DNA from 4 places in the Streptomyces sp. NBC_01334 genome. Region 4 is predicted to be linked to each of the others. Evidence: riboswitches for the same ligand, from Rfam matches in the RefSeq annotation. Region 4 holds a riboswitch; each other region holds the start of a gene.
What was found. Region 4 has a riboswitch for cyclic di-AMP ahead of OG736_RS32270 (M23 family metallopeptidase). Riboswitches for the same ligand answer to the same signal wherever they lie in the genome.

Region 1 (4,186 bases), 2.4 Mb from region 4:
TCCAGCTGTCCCACCTGCTCGGGGGTGAGCCGGTCGAACAGGGCCGTGCGGACCGTCTCGACATGGCCGGGCGCCACGTCCTCCAGCACCGCCATGCCCTCGTCCGTCAGCACCGCGACGCTGCCGCGCTTGTCCCACTGGCAGTCCTCACGCCGTACCAGCCCGTCCTTCTCCAGCCGGGAGACCGCGTAGGTCAGCCGGCTGCGGGTGATCTTCAGCCGCTCCGCGAGGTCGGTCATCCGCAGCCGCCGCTCCGGGATGTCGGAGAGGTTGGCGAGGATGGAGTAGTACAGGTGGGGCATGCCGGCCTCCTGCTGGAGCTGCCGGTCGATCGCGTCCTCGAGGAGGAGGTAGCCGGCAACGTACGCGCGCCAGGCGCGTTGCTCCTCGGGGGTGAGCCAGCGAGTCGTCATGCCCCCAGTGTAAGTTTGTTTCAAACTTGAACCAAGCCCTGCCCGTCATCCCAGGGAGAGCCGCGCCGATGCCGTACCCGTACGTCCTGCTGTCCGCCGCCGTCTCCCTCGACGGCTATCTGGACGACACCACGCCCGAGCGCCTGCTCCTCTCCAGCCGCGCCGACTTCGACCGCGTCGACGAGGTACGGGCCTCCGTCGACGCCATCCTCATCGGCGCCGGCACGATCCGCGCCGACAACCCCCGGCTCCTGGTGAACTCCCCCGAGCGCCGCGCCGCCCGCGTGGCCGCCGGACTGCCGCCGTACCCCCTCAAGGTCACCGTCAGCGGCTCCGGCGATCTCGACCCGGCGGCGAACTTCTGGCACACGGGCGGCGAGAAGATCGTGTACACGACGGAGAAGGGCGCCGAGCGGGTCCACGCGCTCGGCATCGCAGCGGACGCCGTCCCGCTCGGCCCCGAACTGGACTGGCGCCGCCTCCTCGAACACCTCCACGACGTGCGCGGCGTACGGCGCCTCATGGTCGAGGGCGGTGGCACGATCCACACCCAGCTGCTCCGGCAGGGCCTCGCCGACGAACTCCAGCTCGTCCTCGCCCCGCTCTTCGTGGGCGACCCGGCCGCGCCCCGCCTGTTCGGGCCGGGCGGCTACCAGGGCGGGCGCCTGCGTCTGTTGGAGACCCGGCGCATCGAGGACGTCGTCCTGAACCGCTACGAGCCCACCGCCCCCGGTGCCGGACCGTTGCCCGCCGCGGCCGACCGGCACTGGCTGGCCCTCGCCTGCGCACTCGCCGCCGACTGCCCGCCGTCGGAGACCGCCTTCAGCGTGGGCGCGGTGATCGTGGCCGCCGACGGCACGGAGCTGGCACGCGGCCACTCCCGCGAGGCCGGCGACCCGGTCGTGCACGCCGAAGAGGCCGCCCTCGCGAAGCTCGACCCCGCCGACCCCCGGCTGCCCACCGCCACCGTCTACAGCAGCCTCGAACCGTGCGCCCGCCGCTCCTCCCGCCCGGCCCCCTGTGCCCGCCTCATCCTCGACGCAGGGGTGCGCCGGGTGGTCACGGCCTGGCGCGAGCCGGACACCTTCGTCACCGAGGCGGACGGAACCGGTCTGCTGACGGCCCGGGGCGTCGACGTCCTCGTCCTCCCGGAGTACGAGGAGCGGGCGAAGGAGCCGAACCGCCACCTCCTGTGAGGCCGCTGGGGCCCCGCGGATCAACCGATGTGCTTTCCGCCCCGCTGATGGCGTACAGTTGTGTTCATCGCCGCGGGGTGGAGCAGCTCGGTAGCTCGCTGGGCTCATAACCCAGAGGTCGCAGGTTCAAATCCTGTCCCCGCTACTGATGGACCGAAGGCCGGAATCCGAAAGGGTTCCGGCCTTCGGCGTTTTCGTCGACCCCGTCGATCGCTTCCTCACTCTTGGTGACCGGTCGACCGCCCTGCGCATGACGACTGAGTCACCATCAAAACTCCTGTGACTGATGAAGCGTTTCCGGGGTATGTCGAGGCGTGGTCAACTCGCCCGTTTTTCACCGCTGGTAGCCCAAAAGTCCAGGCCAGAAATGTTGTTGATCAAGAGGAACAGCTTGGAAACCCACCCCCGGGTCTATTAACGTTCGATAACGCAGCGCGGTCGTCCCAGCCGGCACCAGAGTCGGCTCCGTGCGGCACGTGCCGAATCCCGCAAGGGAACCGGGGAACCACCACCATGGGGTGAATCACGCGGAAGCCGTCGTGAACTCGCAGAGTCCACGACCGGTATACGCGCGTAGGAGACCTTCCCGCTCCGAACCCGTCAGCTAACCCGGTAGGCGACGGAAGGAAAGGAGTGCGCCCGCGTGGCGTCCAACCCGCCTGCCCCCGAGGCCCCGTACGCGCCCAGCCAGCGGTCCACCGAGACCTTCGGCTACGGCGGCTACCGCACCGACGAGGGACCTTGGGAGGAGTGGAACCCCACCGCGGAGTCCACTCGCCCGGTACGCGGCAAGCACCGCGTCGCCAAGCAGCGCGGCGGCGGATTCGCCCGCAGCTCCACCGTTCTCGGCGTCGGCGTCATAGCCGCCGTCAGCGCGGGTGGCATGGCCAGCGCCAACACCGGCAAGGCCCCGGTCTCCATCTCGATGCCGGACCTGCCCAACGTGGGCTCGCTCATCTCCGACGACGAGCCCGCCCCGGAAGCCGCGCCGGCCCTCGCCAGCTTCGGCTCCGAAGCCGCCGTGGACACCGAGGAGAGCGCCGCCGACGCCGGCGAGGCACTGCGCAGCCGGATCATGGCGCAGGCCGAGTCGCAGCAGTCCCAGGTCGAGGTCAAGGCTCTCGCCGCAGCGGCCAAGGCCGAGTCCGACGCCGCCGCCAAGGCCGAGAAGGAGGCGGAGGCCAAGGCCGCCGCCGCGAAGAAGAAGGCCGCCGAGGAAGCAGCCGCCAAGGCCGAGGCCGCGCGCCTGGCCGAGCTGGCCAAGCAGTACACGCTGCCGACCTCCTCGTACACGATCACCTCGACCTTCGGTCAGGCCGGTTCGCTCTGGTCCTCCGGCTACCACACGGGTCTCGACTTCGCCGCGCCGACGGGCACGCTCATCAAGGCCGTCCACAGCGGCACCATCACCGAGGCCGGTTGGGCCGGTTCGTACGGCTACCGCACCATCCTGACCCTGGACGACGGCACCGAGCTGTGGTTCTGCCACCAGTCGTCGATCAGCGTCAGTGTCGGCCAGAAGGTCGCCACCGGCGATGTGATCGGTCGGGTGGGCGCCACCGGGAACGTCACCGGGGCCCACCTCCACCTCGAGGTCCACCCGGGCGGCAGCGCCGAAGGCATCGACCCGGCGGCCTGGCTGCGCGACAAGGGCCTCAACCCCTGAGTCGTCCCTCCGGAGCCCCCGAGCCGGCCGTCCGGGAACCGAACCTTGAGCCGTTGCTTCGGACCCCCTGAGCCGGTTCGTTCGGTCACCCTGATCCACCTGGCAGCCCCGACGCCCTCCGCGTCGGGGCTGCCGGTCCGTGCCGGGCATGGGTGCCGGTCCTACGTGCTGTTCACATGTTCTTCGCGTCACGCCTGGAATGGGCGGGCCGTCGGCGCCCGTTGACACGAAGCATGACTTCTCTTCGCAAGCTCGGCTCCTCCGACCTCGAGGTCTTCCCGCTCTCCCTCGGCGGCAACGTCTTCGGCTGGACCGCCGACGAGACGGCCTCCTTCGCCGTACTCGACGCCTACGCTGCCGCGGGCGGCAACTTCATCGACACCGCCGACTCCTACACGGCGTGGATCGAGGGCAACAGCGGTGGTGAGTCCGAGACCATCATCGGCAGGTGGGTGCAGGCCCGGGGCAACCGCGACGACGTCGTGATCGCCACCAAGGTGAGCCAGCACCCCGAGTTCCCCGGCCTGTCCGCCGACAACATCAAGGCCGCCGCCGACGCCTCGCTCCGCCGTCTGGGCACCGACCACATCGACCTCTACTACACGCACTTCGACAAGCCCGAAGTGCCCGTCGAGGAGATCGTCGGCGCGCTCGACGAACTGGTGCGGGCGGGCAAGGTGCGGCACATCGCCGCCTCCAACATCACGCCCGAGCGCCTCCAGGAGTCCCTGGAGTTCTCCGACCGTGAGGGCCTGGCCCGGTACGTCGCCCTCCAGCCCCACTACAACCTGGTCTCCCGCGACACCTACGAGGGCGGACTCCAGGACCTCGCCGCCCGCTTCGGCCTCGCCGCCGTCCCGTACTTCGCCCTGGCCGCCGGCTTCCTCACCGGCAAGTACCGGCCCGGTACG
Region 2 (4,186 bases), 1.0 Mb from region 4:
GACGTAGTTGCCGTCGGCGATCTCGTCCCTGCCGTCCCCGTCGACGTCGACGGTGCGGATCTGGTGGAAGCTGGTCGCGCCGGTCGTCGGATCCACCACGTACTTCCAACGGCGGGTGAGATCCGTGCCGTTGAAGTCCCAGGTCTGGAACAGCACCCGGAACGCGCCGCGCTTGGCTCCGACCCGGGTGACCGACTTGGTGACCAGGCTGGGGTGTTCGCCGTCGAGGTAGGCGATGCCGAAGTGGCCACCGGAGGGGCCGTCGGCCACGAAGTCGTCGGGAACGGGCTGCCGGGTCCGCTCGGTGCCGGTCGCTCCGTCGATCACCGACACGAACTGGTTCGCGGGCGAGGCGGCGGTGACCTGCGAGCCGTCGGCGAAGGTGGTCCCGGCGGCGGTGTGCGCCAGCACCTCGGCGCGGCCGTCGGCGTCGAGGTCGTAGACGGTGACGTTGTCGTCGTTGCGATAGCCGCCGATCGCGGTGGAACCGCTGATCGCGGCGGGCGCCGGGTCGTTGGCGCCGTTCCCGCCGACCTGGGTGTACGAGCCGGGGCCGAGGTCGACCCGCCACAGGCGCTCACCGGTGAGCGTGTAGGCCTCCAGCAGGTCGGGTCTGTCGCGGGTCCCGGACAGCCGGCTGACGACGAGCTCGTAGCGTCCGTCACCGTCGAGGTCACCCGGCCAGGCGTGCTGCACGGTGTAGCCGTCGGCGCCGGCCAGCGGGATCTCGGCGTAGCCGTCGGTGAAGCGCAGGGCCGCCGGACTCGGCTTCTGCTCATGCCCGTTGACGACGGCGCGGACGGTATAGGTCCCCGCGCCCCGGGTGTCGTCCCGGTAGGTCGTCGATTTCCGCACCGGCTCCCGGTTGAGCCGGCGTCCGTTCTTGTACACGTTGAAGGCGACGGCGTTTCCGTGCCGCGCGTATTCGGTGCCGAGCAGCCGCCAGCTGAGGAAGGTTCCTTCGCCGGACGGGGTGGCGACCAGGCCGCGGTCGAGGTTCTCGACGATCCGGCGCGGGACCTCGGCGGCGTGCCCGGTGGGCGCGGCGACGAGTCCGGCCAGCAGGGTGACGGCGGTGACGGCGGCCGCGGCCGCGGCGCCCTTGATGACGATGCGTCGGTCGACGCGGGACACAGAACCTCCGAAGAGCGATAGAAAGCGCTTGCTCACTGACGGAGATCACTGTGTCCCCACCCTGTCCCGCCTGTCGATGGGGCACCAGGGGCTGCCACAAGAACGCAACAGAACGATCATGAACGCGCAAACTCCAACGCCGGCCATCCCCCGGACATACCGAAGGCCGGACCCGGGGATCGGGGTCCGGCCTTCGGCCGCGTGTCAGGCGGGAGGTCGTCGCAGTCGGAGGGGGTCAGCCGACGGAGACGCCGTGCGAGCGGAGGTAGGCGATCGGGTCCACGTCGGAGCCGTAGTCCGGCGTGGTGCGGATCTCGAAGTGCAGGTGCGGGCCGGTCACGTTGCCGGTGGCACCGGAGAGGCCGAGCTGCTGGCCCGCGGTCACGGTCTGGCCGGCCGAGACGGAGAGCTGGGACAGGTGGGCGTACTGGGCGTAGTAGCCGTCGGCGAGCCTGATGACGACCTGGTTGCCGTACGCGCCGCCCCAGCCCGCGGAGACGACGGTGCCCGCACCCACGGCCTTGAGGGAGGTGCCGGTCGGGACGACGAAGTCGGTGCCGGTGTGGTAGCCGCTGGACCACATGCTGCCGGCCGTGTGGTAGGCGGTGCCGACGGTGGCGCCCGCCACCGGCAGCGTGTAACCGCTGGAGGTACCGGTGCCGCTCTCGGCGGCCTGGGTGACCGCCTTCGAGGAGGACGAACCGGACGACGAGGACGAAGAGGACGACGACTTGGTTCCGGACGCCTTCGACTTCGACGGGGAGGACGAGGAGGAACCGGACGACGAGCCGGACGACGAACCGGTGCTCGCGGCCTTCTTGCCGATCGAGAGCTTCAGCCCGGGGTGGATCAGCGACGGGTCGCCGCCGACGGCCTGACGGTTGTCCTGGTACAGCTTCTGCCAGCCGCCACTGACGTTCTGCTCGTCGGCGATCTTCGACAGATAGTCGCCGGACCGCACGGTGTAGGACTTGGCCGTCGTGGCGGTGGCCGTCTTCTGCGCCACCGGCACGGACTGCACGGCCTTTTCCGGAACGGCCTGGGAAGCCGACTGTGCGACGGACTGCGCGGGGGCCGCGTGAGCGCCGGCGGCACCCATGAGCGGAAGGGCGAGCGCGGCGCCACCCGTTCCGGCGACGGCTATGGAACGAGTGAAGCGCTGGGCCTTCGGACGGCGGTGCTTACCCTTCGCGGGCATGGCGAATTCCTCTCCGGCGCCTGCGAGGTGAGCTGTCGGGTGCGGACTGGAGATGCCCGGCCGCGCCGAGGCGCGGCTTTACCCCAAGCCTGTTCCGGAGACCGGAACAGGCGGTTGTGCCTGTGGGTCCCCCGCTCCTGCCAGATACGGGTGAGTGTGCGGGCTCCGGGCGGTGGCAGGATTCGGCGTCCGTCCGGATTGGTGTGGAACGTAAGCGACCGGAACGCACAGGGACAAGCAGAGGTTGTGCCGCTGACGCCTTTCTCTTGATCCCCTGTGAGAATCCCCGGTCACACTCCGTGAGACAAGGGACCCGTTCACCGCCAAGCACCCTGGAAAAGCATGCGAATTACGTGAACATGACGGGCGACATACGGTCACGGATATGACGCTGCTCACGTGACGGCTCTCCAGGTTCCTTTATTCCAGAGCGAGTTGGAATTAAGGATTCAATTCGGACAGAAACCTCAGATGCGACGCAGTCGGATAACCGTCGCATCAAGGTCACCCCGCAGTCCGGTGCGCAGCCCGTGATGGAGCAGTACCGCCCCTCGGTGGACTTCGCCCGTTTCGCGGCATTCGTACGACGCCGTCGGGTCCAGTCCGCGCAGCCGCAACGCCGGGACGGGCTCACCGAACCGCTGCGCCTGGAGCCAGGCGAGGACGACACTCTCGTCACCGCGCACGTACTGGACGGCGCTCAGGCCGCCCGCCGGGGGCCGCAGCCGGTAGAGGTCGCCCTGCTGCACGAGCGGCCGGATCTCCTTGTAGAGGTCCACCCACCGGCGCGCCTCGGCGAGCTCCTCCTCGCTCCACTCGGAGAGGTCCCCGCCGACGCCGAGCACGCCGGCCATGGCGCTGACGAACCGGAAGCGCAGCGAGCTGACCCGGCCGTTGAGCTGGGCGTTGGGACTGTCGGTGACCCAGGCCGCCATGACCCGGGCGGGGTGGATCTGGCTGAAGCCGTGCTGGATGTCGAGCCGGTCGAGCGGATCGGTGTTGTCGGAGGTCCACACCTGGTCGGTGCGGCTCATGATCCCGAGGTCGATGCGTCCGCCGCCGCCGGAGCAGGACTCGAAGGCGACCCCGGGGTGGGCCTCCCGAAGCCGGTCCAGGAGCGCGTACAGAGCCCGTACGTGGTCGACCCAGAGGCGCTGCGGGTAGGGGTCGTCCGGCCAGCCGGCGTCGGTGAAGCAGCGGTTGAAGTCCCACTTCACATAGTCGACGGGCGCGCTGGAGAGAAGCCCGTGGAGCTGCTCCCAGAGGTACTCCTGAACGTCCTCGCGGGCGAGGTTCAGCACGAGCTGATTGCGGAACTCCGTCCGCTTTCGTCCGGATTGGAACTGCACCCAGTCGGGGTGCGCCCGATACAGCTCGCTGTCCGGGTTGACCATCTCGGGCTCGACCCAGACGCCGAACTGCATGCCGAGGTCGTGCACCTGGTCGGCGAGGGGCTTCAGCCCGTTCGGGAAGCGGTCGGGGTTGGGCCGCCAGTCGCCGAGTCCGGCGTGGTCGCCGGTGCGCGCCCCGAACCAGCCGTCGTCGACGACGAAGAGCTCCACGCCGATCGCGGCGGCCCGCCGGGCGAGCGTGGCCTGCTGCTCCTCGGAGATGTCGAAGTAGGTGGCCTCCCAGGAGTTGAACAGCACCGGCCGGTCCTGTTCGGCGTCCGGGACGACGTACGCGCGCTGGTAGGCGTGCCAGGTGCGGCTCGCCCCGCCGAAGCCGGCGTCGCTCCACAGGCCGGCGAAGACGGGCGTGGTGAAGGACTCCCCCGCGGCCAGCCGCAGCAGCCCCGAGTCGTCGTACCCGACGCCCCCGGTGATCTGCACGCGCGCGTCCGGGAGTTGAGCG
Region 3 (4,186 bases), 3.0 Mb from region 4:
CCACGGCGAGCACCTCACCGAGAACGAGGCCGCCGCCATGGCCTTCATCCTGCTGTTCGCGGGCTTCGAGACGACCGTCAATCTCATCGGCAACGGCACCTACGCCCTCCTCACCCACCCCGAGCAGCGCGCACGCCTCCAGCGGTCCCTCACCGAGGACGACGGCGACCGCGGCCTCCTCGAAACGGGCGTCGAGGAACTCCTGCGCTACGACGGCCCCGTGGAACTCGCCACCTGGCGGTTCGCGACCGAGCCGCTGAGCATCGGCGGCCAGGACATCGCGCCGGGCGATCCCGTGCTCGTGGTGCTGGCAGCCGCCGACCGTGACCCGGCGCGCTTCTCGGACCCCGACACCCTCGACCTGTCCCGCCGTGACAACCAGCACCTCGGCTACGGCCACGGCATCCACTACTGCCTGGGAGCCCCGCTGGCCCGGCTGGAGGGGCAGACCGCCCTGGCCACCCTGCTCACCCGGCTGCCCGATCTCCGACCGGCCGTGGATCCAACCGAGTTGAGGTGGCGCGGCGGGCTCATCATGCGCGGACTGCGGACTTTGCCGGTCGAGTTCACTCCGGTGCATTCCGGTTCATAAGTGATCCATACCTGACCGGATGTCAGCCGGAGTGTGACCGCTCGGCGGAGTGAAGGTGACCAACACTCAAGTCTGTGATCTTCACGTGATCTGCGCGGCATTAACTTGTGACAAGTGATCGTCTGCCGATACGTTCTCTCGTCAGCGCGACGACATCGGTTCCACCCGCCGCGCCGGTCAGTGCTGTCCAGAGAAAGGCCCCTCGCATGCTCTCCGGGAACGGTCGTCACCGTCGCCCCCGCCAGGCCCCGGCACTCCTTGTCGCGGCCGGAGTGACGGGCTCCGCCATCGCCATCCCGCTGCTCGCCGCCTCCGGCGCGAGCGCTGCGGACGGCACGGTGTGGGACAAGGTGGCGCAGTGCGAGACCGGCGGCTCGTGGAGCGCCGACGAGGGGGGCGGCGAGTACGGCGGCCTGAGCCTCACCCAGAAGGACTGGGAGGCGCACGGCGGCCTCGACTACGCGACCAGCCCCGACCAGGCCAGTCGCAGCCAGCAGATCGCCGTCGCGCAGAAGGTGCTCGCGGCCGAGGGGATCGGCGCGTGGGGCACCTGCGGGCTGACCTCCGGGCTCACCCAGGAGAACGGCGCGCTGAACGTGGACACCGGCGTGGCGGACGACTCGTCCGACTCGTCCGACTCATCTGGGTCTTCCGGATTGTCCGACCTGTCCAGGGGGTTGTCCGGATCCTCGGGCTCCACGGCCGACGACGACTCCTCGACCGGATCGTCCGACTCGTCCGCTGATTCCGCCGGTTCGCCTTCGGCGTCCGCTTACTCCCCTTCGTCCTCTTCCGCCGCCACGGGCGAATCCGGCACGTCCGGCGGCCGGAGCGACGGCTCGACGGGCGACGGCTCGCCCACGGCGACCCCGGGTGCGGACGACTCGGACAAATACGTCCAGGACGAAGGTTCTTGGAGCCTCGTCGACACCGGCTCCCTCGGCTCGGGCAAGCACCGCGGCGCCACCGCCGACGAGGCCGCGACCAAGAGCGCGACCGACGCCGGCGTGGACGGCACCGCCGCCGCCTCCGCGGGCCGGCATGCAGCGGCCACCTATGTCGTCCAGGAGGGCGACTCTCTCGCGTCCATCGCCGACTCCCTTGGTCTCGACGGTGGATGGCGTGCCCTCTACGACGAGAACAGGGACCTCATCGGCGTCGACCCGAGCAACATCGCCGCCGGTCAGACTCTCGACACAGGGGTGGAATAGGGCGCAAAGCCCAAGAAAAGCAGCGGGAGTTCGCGTCACACTTCGCGCCGAATGTCCGTTTTGGTGAAAGTGTGGGATGAGTCTCAGAAGCCCTGATCGTCTTTGAAATTCCGCCGATCGCGTGTCTACGGTCGAGGCCGCTCGGCAACCCGAGCCCCGGCCGTCGCAACGCCGAATCCTGCCAGCGACGACCCGGGAACAGTCGTCGCGTCAAGCGCCGTAGGCAGGAGCGGGGGACCCAAGGTAAGTGCCGCGCCGGTCGGTTGACCGGAACGGCTCGGGGTGAAGCCACACCTCCCACGGAGCAGCGCTCCGACGGGCGAGGAAGTGGCCGGGCAACTCACACGGCCCGAACCCGACAGCTCACCTCGCAGGCGTCGGTGAGGGGATCCACCATGCTGTTTTCCGGTAAGGGCAAGCACCGCCGTCCCTCCAAGGCGACCCGCGTCGCCACGCTCGCCGGCGTCACCGGCGTCGCCATCGCCGCTCCGCTGATGGCGGCCGGCAACGCCTCCGCCGCCACCGCCTCCGAGTGGGACGCGGTCGCCCAGTGCGAGGCCGGTGGCAACTGGTCCATCAACACCGGCAACGGCTACTACGGCGGTCTCCAGTTCTCGGCGTCCACCTGGGCCGCGTACGGCGGCACCGCCTACGCCTCCACCGCCGACCAGGCCTCCAAGTCCCAGCAGATAGCCATCGGCGAGAAGGTCCTCGCCGGTCAGGGCAAGGGTGCCTGGCCGGTCTGCGGCACCGGCCTGTCCGGCGCCGCCTACAACGGCTCGAGCGCCGACTCCTCGAGCTCCGGCTCGTCCAGCTCCTCCGGCTCCGCCGGCTCGTCGAGCAGCGGCAGCACCGGCAGCCGCTCGACCGAGGAGCAGAGCGCCTCCCGCTCGACCGACCGCCCGGCCGCCTCCAAGACGGTCACCACCCCGACCGGCAAGAAGGTCAAGAAGGGTGACGGCGAGTACAAGGTCGTCAAGGGCGACACCCTCAGCACCATCGCCGAGAAGCACAAGGTCAAGGGCGGCTGGGCGAAGCTGTTCGAGCTGAACAAGGACATCGTCGTCGACGCCGACCTGATCTACCCGGGCCAGCAGCTGCACCTGAAGTGACACTGCGCCTGAAATGACCCTGCGCCCAGGGCGTCGCTTCGCGTGAAGTGACACCTGGCCCCCAGAGAAGCCACAGCGCCCTCATATCCGAGGTCGGCACACTGAAGACCTCGTGAGGGTCACCCCCCGTCCCCACGGGCTCCCCGCTCCGGTGCGTGTTCCCCCGTACGCACCGGAGCGGGGTTTCTCTTTGCCCGTTCGTCACTTCCTGTCGGCTTTTCTCGGCCACCCCCTTTGTTCCGGGCGGAAACAATAGGTACCGTCTGTCTGTCCACGGGACGGTCGGTCGGCTGCCGACGGTCCCGGGGCGGTTAGGCTCTAGTCGCAAGGCTCAGCAAGGGCTCGTCAAGACCCCTGGGCCCCGCACAACCAGCGTCACATCCCAAGAAGGAGATGCTCGTGCCGTCCATCGACGTCGTCGTAGCCCGGGAAATCCTGGACTCCCGAGGCAACCCCACGGTCGAGGTCGAGGTCGGCCTCGACGACGGCAGCACGGGTCGTGCCGCCGTTCCGTCCGGCGCCTCCACCGGTGCCTTCGAGGCCATCGAGCTCCGCGACGGTGACCCCAACCGCTACCTCGGCAAGGGTGTCGAGAAGGCCGTCCTCGCCGTCATCGAGCAGATCGGCCCGGAGCTCGTCGGCTACGACGCCACCGAGCAGCGCCTGATCGACCAGGCCATGTTCGACCTGGACGCCACCGACAACAAGGGCTCGCTCGGCGCCAACGCCATCCTCGGCGTCTCGCTCGCCGTCGCGCACGCCGCCTCCGAGGCCAGCGACCTGCCGCTGTTCCGCTACCTGGGCGGCCCCAACGCGCACCTGCTGCCGGTGCCGATGATGAACATCCTGAACGGCGGCTCGCACGCCGACTCCAACGTGGACATCCAGGAGTTCATGATCGCCCCGATCGGCGCGGAGTCCTTCTCCGAGGCCCTGCGCTGGGGTGCCGAGGTCTACCACACCCTCAAGAAGGTGCTGAAGACCAAGGGCCTGTCCACCGGCCTCGGCGACGAGGGCGGCTTCGCCCCGAACCTGGAGTCCAACCGCGCCGCGCTCGACCTCATCATCGAGGCCATCAAGCAGGCCGGTTACGTCCCCGGCGAGCAGATCGCGCTCGCTCTCGACGTCGCCGCGTCCGAGTTCTACAAGGACGGCAAGTACGAGTTCGAGGGCAAGTCCCGCTCGGCCGCCGAGATGACCGAGTACTACGAGGAGCTCGTCTCCGCGTACCCGCTCGTCTCCATCGAGGACCCGCTGTACGAGGACGACTG
Region 4 (4,186 bases):
CGCTCTGCATGGGGCCCAGAGTACGGCTCGCGTACGACAACGGCGCGAGGCAGTCTGTGGAGGACGCTCGTCGGATCGAGGCCGCGATCCGACGACCATGTCGGGAGGGGACACACGACCCCTCCCCTCACACGCTTCACGTGTGGAACACTGGTCTAGACAACCTGAACACTGAAGGGCAGCATCACATGGCTGAGCGCCGCGTCAACGTCGGCTGGGCCGAGGGCCTTCACGCCCGCCCCGCTTCCATCTTCGTCCGGGCCGCCACGGCCGCAGGTATCCCGGTGACGATCGCCAAGGCCGACGGCAACCCCGTCAACGCGGCCTCCATGCTGGCCGTTCTCGGCTTGGGCGCCCAGGGCGGCGAGGAGATCGTCCTCGCCTCCGAGGCCGACGGCGCGGACGTCGCCCTCGACCGTCTGGCGAAGCTGGTCGCCGAGGGCCTCGAGGAGCTCCCCGAGACCGTCTGAGCGCGCGGTCCCCTCTGCGCCTGAGCCGCCGCCGCTCTCGCGGATGTGGTTGCGCGTCGTCGGGGTCTCTCAATTGACGGTGGCGGTGTTCGTCGCTTCAAAGGTGTCGACCCGCCAACCCCGAAGGGCTCGCCCGAATTATCGGGCGAGCCCTTCGTATTTCCCTTTACGGGCAGCAGAAATAATCCCCCGCGAATTATCCCCTCTTTGTATACGGCCCTCGTGTTAATGCCGCAGACCCGTCATGTTTACGGGAGGTTGCGAAGTCCTCACACGGTCGGCGCGCTCGGGTCCGCCGGAAAAGCGCAGCCGGTGCGCGGCCGTCGCGCGCTCGGTGTGCAGCGCCGTGATCGCCCGCGCGCGCTCGCCGTCGCCGCGCGCCACCGCGTCCACGATCGCGCCGTGCTCCGCCCAGGACTCCACGGGGTTGGCCGGGGCCTCCACCGCGTACATCCAGGCGATCTTGTGGCGCAGCTGGGTGAGCATCGACGTCAGGGCGTGGCTTCCGGAGGACTGGGCGAGCGTCTCGTGGAACCAGCCCCCCAGCGAGCGCAGATCCTCGCTGTTGCCCCGCCTGGCCCGCTCCTGGCCCAGCCGGACGAGGCCGCGCAGCACCTTCAGATGGGCCTCGGTGCGCCGCTGGGCGGCCCGGGAGGCGCCGAGCGGCTCCAGGAGCATGCGCATCTCCAGCAGGTCGGCGGCCTCCTGCTCGGTCGGCTCCGCGACGCACGCGCCCGCGTGCCGCCGTGTGACGACGAAGCCCTCGGCCTCCAGCGTGCGCAGCGCCTCTCGGACGGGAACGCGGGAAACGCCGTAGCGGCGGGCGAGGAGTTCCTCGGTGAGGCGGCTGCCGCGCTCGTAGACACCCGCGACGATGTCGTCCCGAATGGCCGTGCACACCGAGTGCGCCGGAATACGCATGACGGACCTCCGCCTTAATCCCCGTGAAACGTCGACGATTGACGTGTGTTCCGTGACTCTATTGCAATGGGCGGGGATTTCCGATGGCGGGCCGGAATCCAGGGATATTTTTTGGACAGCAGGGCCTCGAAAACGGCGAAAGCCCCGGCCGGGAGGGCCGGGGCAAGACGATCTGTCGCCGTGGGTCGTCAGACGTTCACGCCGTGCGTGCGGAGGTAGGCGACCGGGTCGATGTCCGAGCCGTACTCCGCGGTGGTGCGGGCCTCGAAGTGCAGATGCGCACCGGTGACGTTGCCGGTGGCACCGGACAGGGCGATCCGCTGGCCCGGGGTGACCTGCTGGCCCACCGACACCTCGATGGAGGACAGGTGACCGTACTGGGTGTACGTCCCGTCGTTCATCTTGATGACGATCTGGTTGCCGTACGACCCGCCCCAGCCGGCCTCGACGACGGTGCCCAGGCCGACCGCGTGCACGGTGGTGCCGCTGGCCGCGTGGAAGTCGATGCCGGTGTGGCTGCCGGAGGACCACAGGGAGCTGCTGGCCTGGTAGCTGGTCGACACGTAGGAGCCGGTGATCGGCGAGACGAAGGTGTTGAGGCGCTTGCGCTCGGCCTCGCGGGCGGCACGCACGCGTGCCTCGCGCTCCTCCACGGCCTTCTTGGCGGCGGCCTGCCGGGCGGCCTCCTCGAAGGCCGCGTGCTTCTGCACGGCGACCTGGTCGTCGATCTGCTCGACGACGGACTCGCCGGCGGTGACCACGGGGATCAGCCCGGTCTGCTCGGGGGTGGGCTCGGCGGCGAAGGCCGGGGTGGAGGCGACGGTGGCCATGACACCGGTGGTGGTGAGCGCCGCGATGCCCGCCGCGCGGACGCTGCTGCGCTGCATCCGGCTGGGCCGACGGTGCTTCCCGGTGGCGCAGGTGAACGCCATGAAGTTGGGGGTGTCCTTTCCTTCCCTCTCGCCTACCGGGTTAGCTGACGGGTTCGGAGCAGGAAGGTCTCCTACGGACCCCCTCGCGTTCACGCGCGGGCGTCCGATTCACCCCAGGGACTTCACAGGTGGGTCCCCGGCTCCCCTGGCTCGCGCCGTACGGGGACTCGGCGATGACTGTCCGGTGCCGCGGCTGCGGCGCACTGCCTGACGAACAGCCCGCATGACGCTAAGCGGCGCGGGTTTCAATCCTCAAACGGATCCCGGTTTTTGTAGCGCATCCCACAGGGCAGACAGGCAACCTCCGCATCAATTCGGACATACGGAGGCCCTGGTGACGCTTTCGTCGACCAGGGCCCCCACACGCGCGTGCCGTTGCCGGGATCTACTCCGCGGACACGACCTTCACCTCGCCGATGCCGAGGGCCTCGACCGGCTCCTTGATCTGGGCCGCGTCACCGACGAGGACGGTCACCAGACGGTCCACCGGGAAGGCGTTCACGGCCGCCGCGGTGGCCTCCACCGTGCCGGTCGCGGCGAGCTGCTGGTACAGCGTGGCCTGGAAGTCGTCGGGCAGGTGCTGCTCGACCTGGTCCGCCAGCGTGCCGGCGACGGCCGCGGCGGTCTCGAACTTCAGCGGCGCCACACCGACCAGGTTCTGCACGGCGACGTCACGCTCGGCGTCGGTCAGCCCCTCGGCGGCGAGGGTGCGCAGCACCTTCCACAGGTCGTCCAGAGCGGGGCCGGTGTTCGGGGTGTCGACGGAGCCGCTGATGGCGAGCATCGCGGCGCCCGAGCCGTCCGGGGCGGACCGCAGGACCTGCCCGAACGCGCGGACACCGTAGGTGTAGCCCTTCTCCTCGCGCAGGACACGGTCCAGCCGGGAGGTGAGGGTGCCACCGAGGCAGTAGGTGCCGAGCACCTGCGCGGGCCACACGCGGTCGTGCCGGTCGGCGCCGATCCGGCCGATCAGCAACTGCGTCTGGACGGCGCCCGGACGGTCCACGATGACGACCCGGCCGGCGTCGTCGGCGGTCACCGGCGGCACGGGCCGCGGCTGGGCCGAGGAGCCCGTCCAGGCGCCCAGGGTGTCGCCGAGGAGCGCCGCCAGGTCGACACCGGTCAGGTCGCCGACGACCACGGCGGTGGCCGTGGCGGGACGGACGTGCCTCTCGTAGAAGGCGCGTACGGCGGCGGAATCGATCTTCTCGACCGTCTCCGCGGTGCCCTGGCGCGGCCGCGACATCCGCGCGGTGGCCGGGAACAGCTCCTTGGAGAGCTCCTTGGCGGCGCGCCGGGAGGGGTTGGCCAGCTCGTGCGGGATCTCGTCCAGGCGGTTGCGGACGAGGCGCTCGACCTCGCTGTCGGCGAACGCGGGGGCCCTGAGGGCGTCGGCGAGCAGACCCAGGCCCTTGGACAGGCGCGAGGCCGGCACCTCGAGGCTCAGCCGGACGCCGGGGTGATCCGCGTGCGCGTCCAGGGTGGCGCCGCAGCGCTCCAGTTCGGCGGCGAAATCCTCGGCGGAGTGCTTGTCGGTGCCCTCGGAGAAGGCCCGCGCCATGATCGTGGCGACGCCGTCGAGGCCGGCCGGTTCGGCGTCCAGGGGCGCGTCGAGGAGGATCTCGACGGCGACGACCTGCTGGCCGGGACGGTGGCAGTGCAGCACGGTCAGGCCGTTGGCCAGCGCGGTGCGCTCGGGCGCCGGGAACGCCCACGGCTTGGCCTCGCCCGCCCGGGGCTGGGGGTGGAAGTCCATCGTGGCGAGCTCGGTCACCGGGCCGCCTCCTCGTTCTCGTCCTGGTCGGCGGGGGCTTCGGCGGCGGTCGGCTCGTAGACGAGCACCGCGCGGTTGTCGGGGCGCAG

Region 1: it holds a riboswitch for cyclic di-AMP, as region 4 does, so the genes downstream of both, OG736_RS21205 (M23 family metallopeptidase) here and OG736_RS32270 (M23 family metallopeptidase) in region 4, are expected to answer to the same signal.
Region 2: it holds a riboswitch for cyclic di-AMP, as region 4 does, so the genes downstream of both, OG736_RS36470 (M23 family metallopeptidase) here and OG736_RS32270 (M23 family metallopeptidase) in region 4, are expected to answer to the same signal.
Region 3: it holds a riboswitch for cyclic di-AMP, as region 4 does, so the genes downstream of both, OG736_RS18715 (transglycosylase family protein) here and OG736_RS32270 (M23 family metallopeptidase) in region 4, are expected to answer to the same signal.

The regions. Positions count from the first base shown of each region.
Region 1 is NZ_CP130718.1:4,754,501-4,758,686, reverse strand. Features, by position in the region: gene OG736_RS21220 (MarR family winged helix-turn-helix transcriptional regulator) at 1-413, opposite strand, end outside; gene OG736_RS21215 (dihydrofolate reductase family protein) at 482-1,609, shown strand; tRNA gene OG736_RS21210 (tRNA-Met) at 1,681-1,754, shown strand; cyclic di-AMP (ydaO/yuaA leader) riboswitch at 2,077-2,243, shown strand; gene OG736_RS21205 (M23 family metallopeptidase) at 2,253-3,275, shown strand; gene OG736_RS21200 (aldo/keto reductase) at 3,509-4,186, shown strand, end outside.
Region 2 is NZ_CP130718.1:8,188,389-8,192,574, reverse strand. Features, by position in the region: gene OG736_RS36475 (rhamnogalacturonan lyase family protein) at 1-1,134, opposite strand, end outside; gene OG736_RS36470 (M23 family metallopeptidase) at 1,370-2,332, opposite strand; cyclic di-AMP (ydaO/yuaA leader) riboswitch at 2,337-2,492, opposite strand; gene OG736_RS36465 (alpha-galactosidase) at 2,800-4,186, opposite strand, start outside.
Region 3 is NZ_CP130718.1:4,203,702-4,207,887, reverse strand. Features, by position in the region: gene OG736_RS18725 (cytochrome P450 family protein) at 1-592, shown strand, start outside; gene OG736_RS18720 (transglycosylase family protein) at 799-1,803, shown strand; cyclic di-AMP (ydaO/yuaA leader) riboswitch at 2,009-2,195, shown strand; gene OG736_RS18715 (transglycosylase family protein) at 2,199-2,915, shown strand; gene eno (phosphopyruvate hydratase) at 3,309-4,186, shown strand, end outside.
Region 4 is NZ_CP130718.1:7,173,515-7,177,700, reverse strand. Features, by position in the region: gene OG736_RS32285 (bifunctional acetate--CoA ligase family protein/GNAT family N-acetyltransferase) at 1-10, opposite strand, end outside; gene OG736_RS32280 (HPr family phosphocarrier protein) at 189-470, shown strand; gene OG736_RS32275 (GntR family transcriptional regulator) at 696-1,391, opposite strand; gene OG736_RS32270 (M23 family metallopeptidase) at 1,580-2,323, opposite strand; cyclic di-AMP (ydaO/yuaA leader) riboswitch at 2,338-2,506, opposite strand; gene OG736_RS32265 (M16 family metallopeptidase) at 2,709-4,097, opposite strand; gene OG736_RS32260 (M16 family metallopeptidase) at 4,094-4,186, opposite strand, start outside.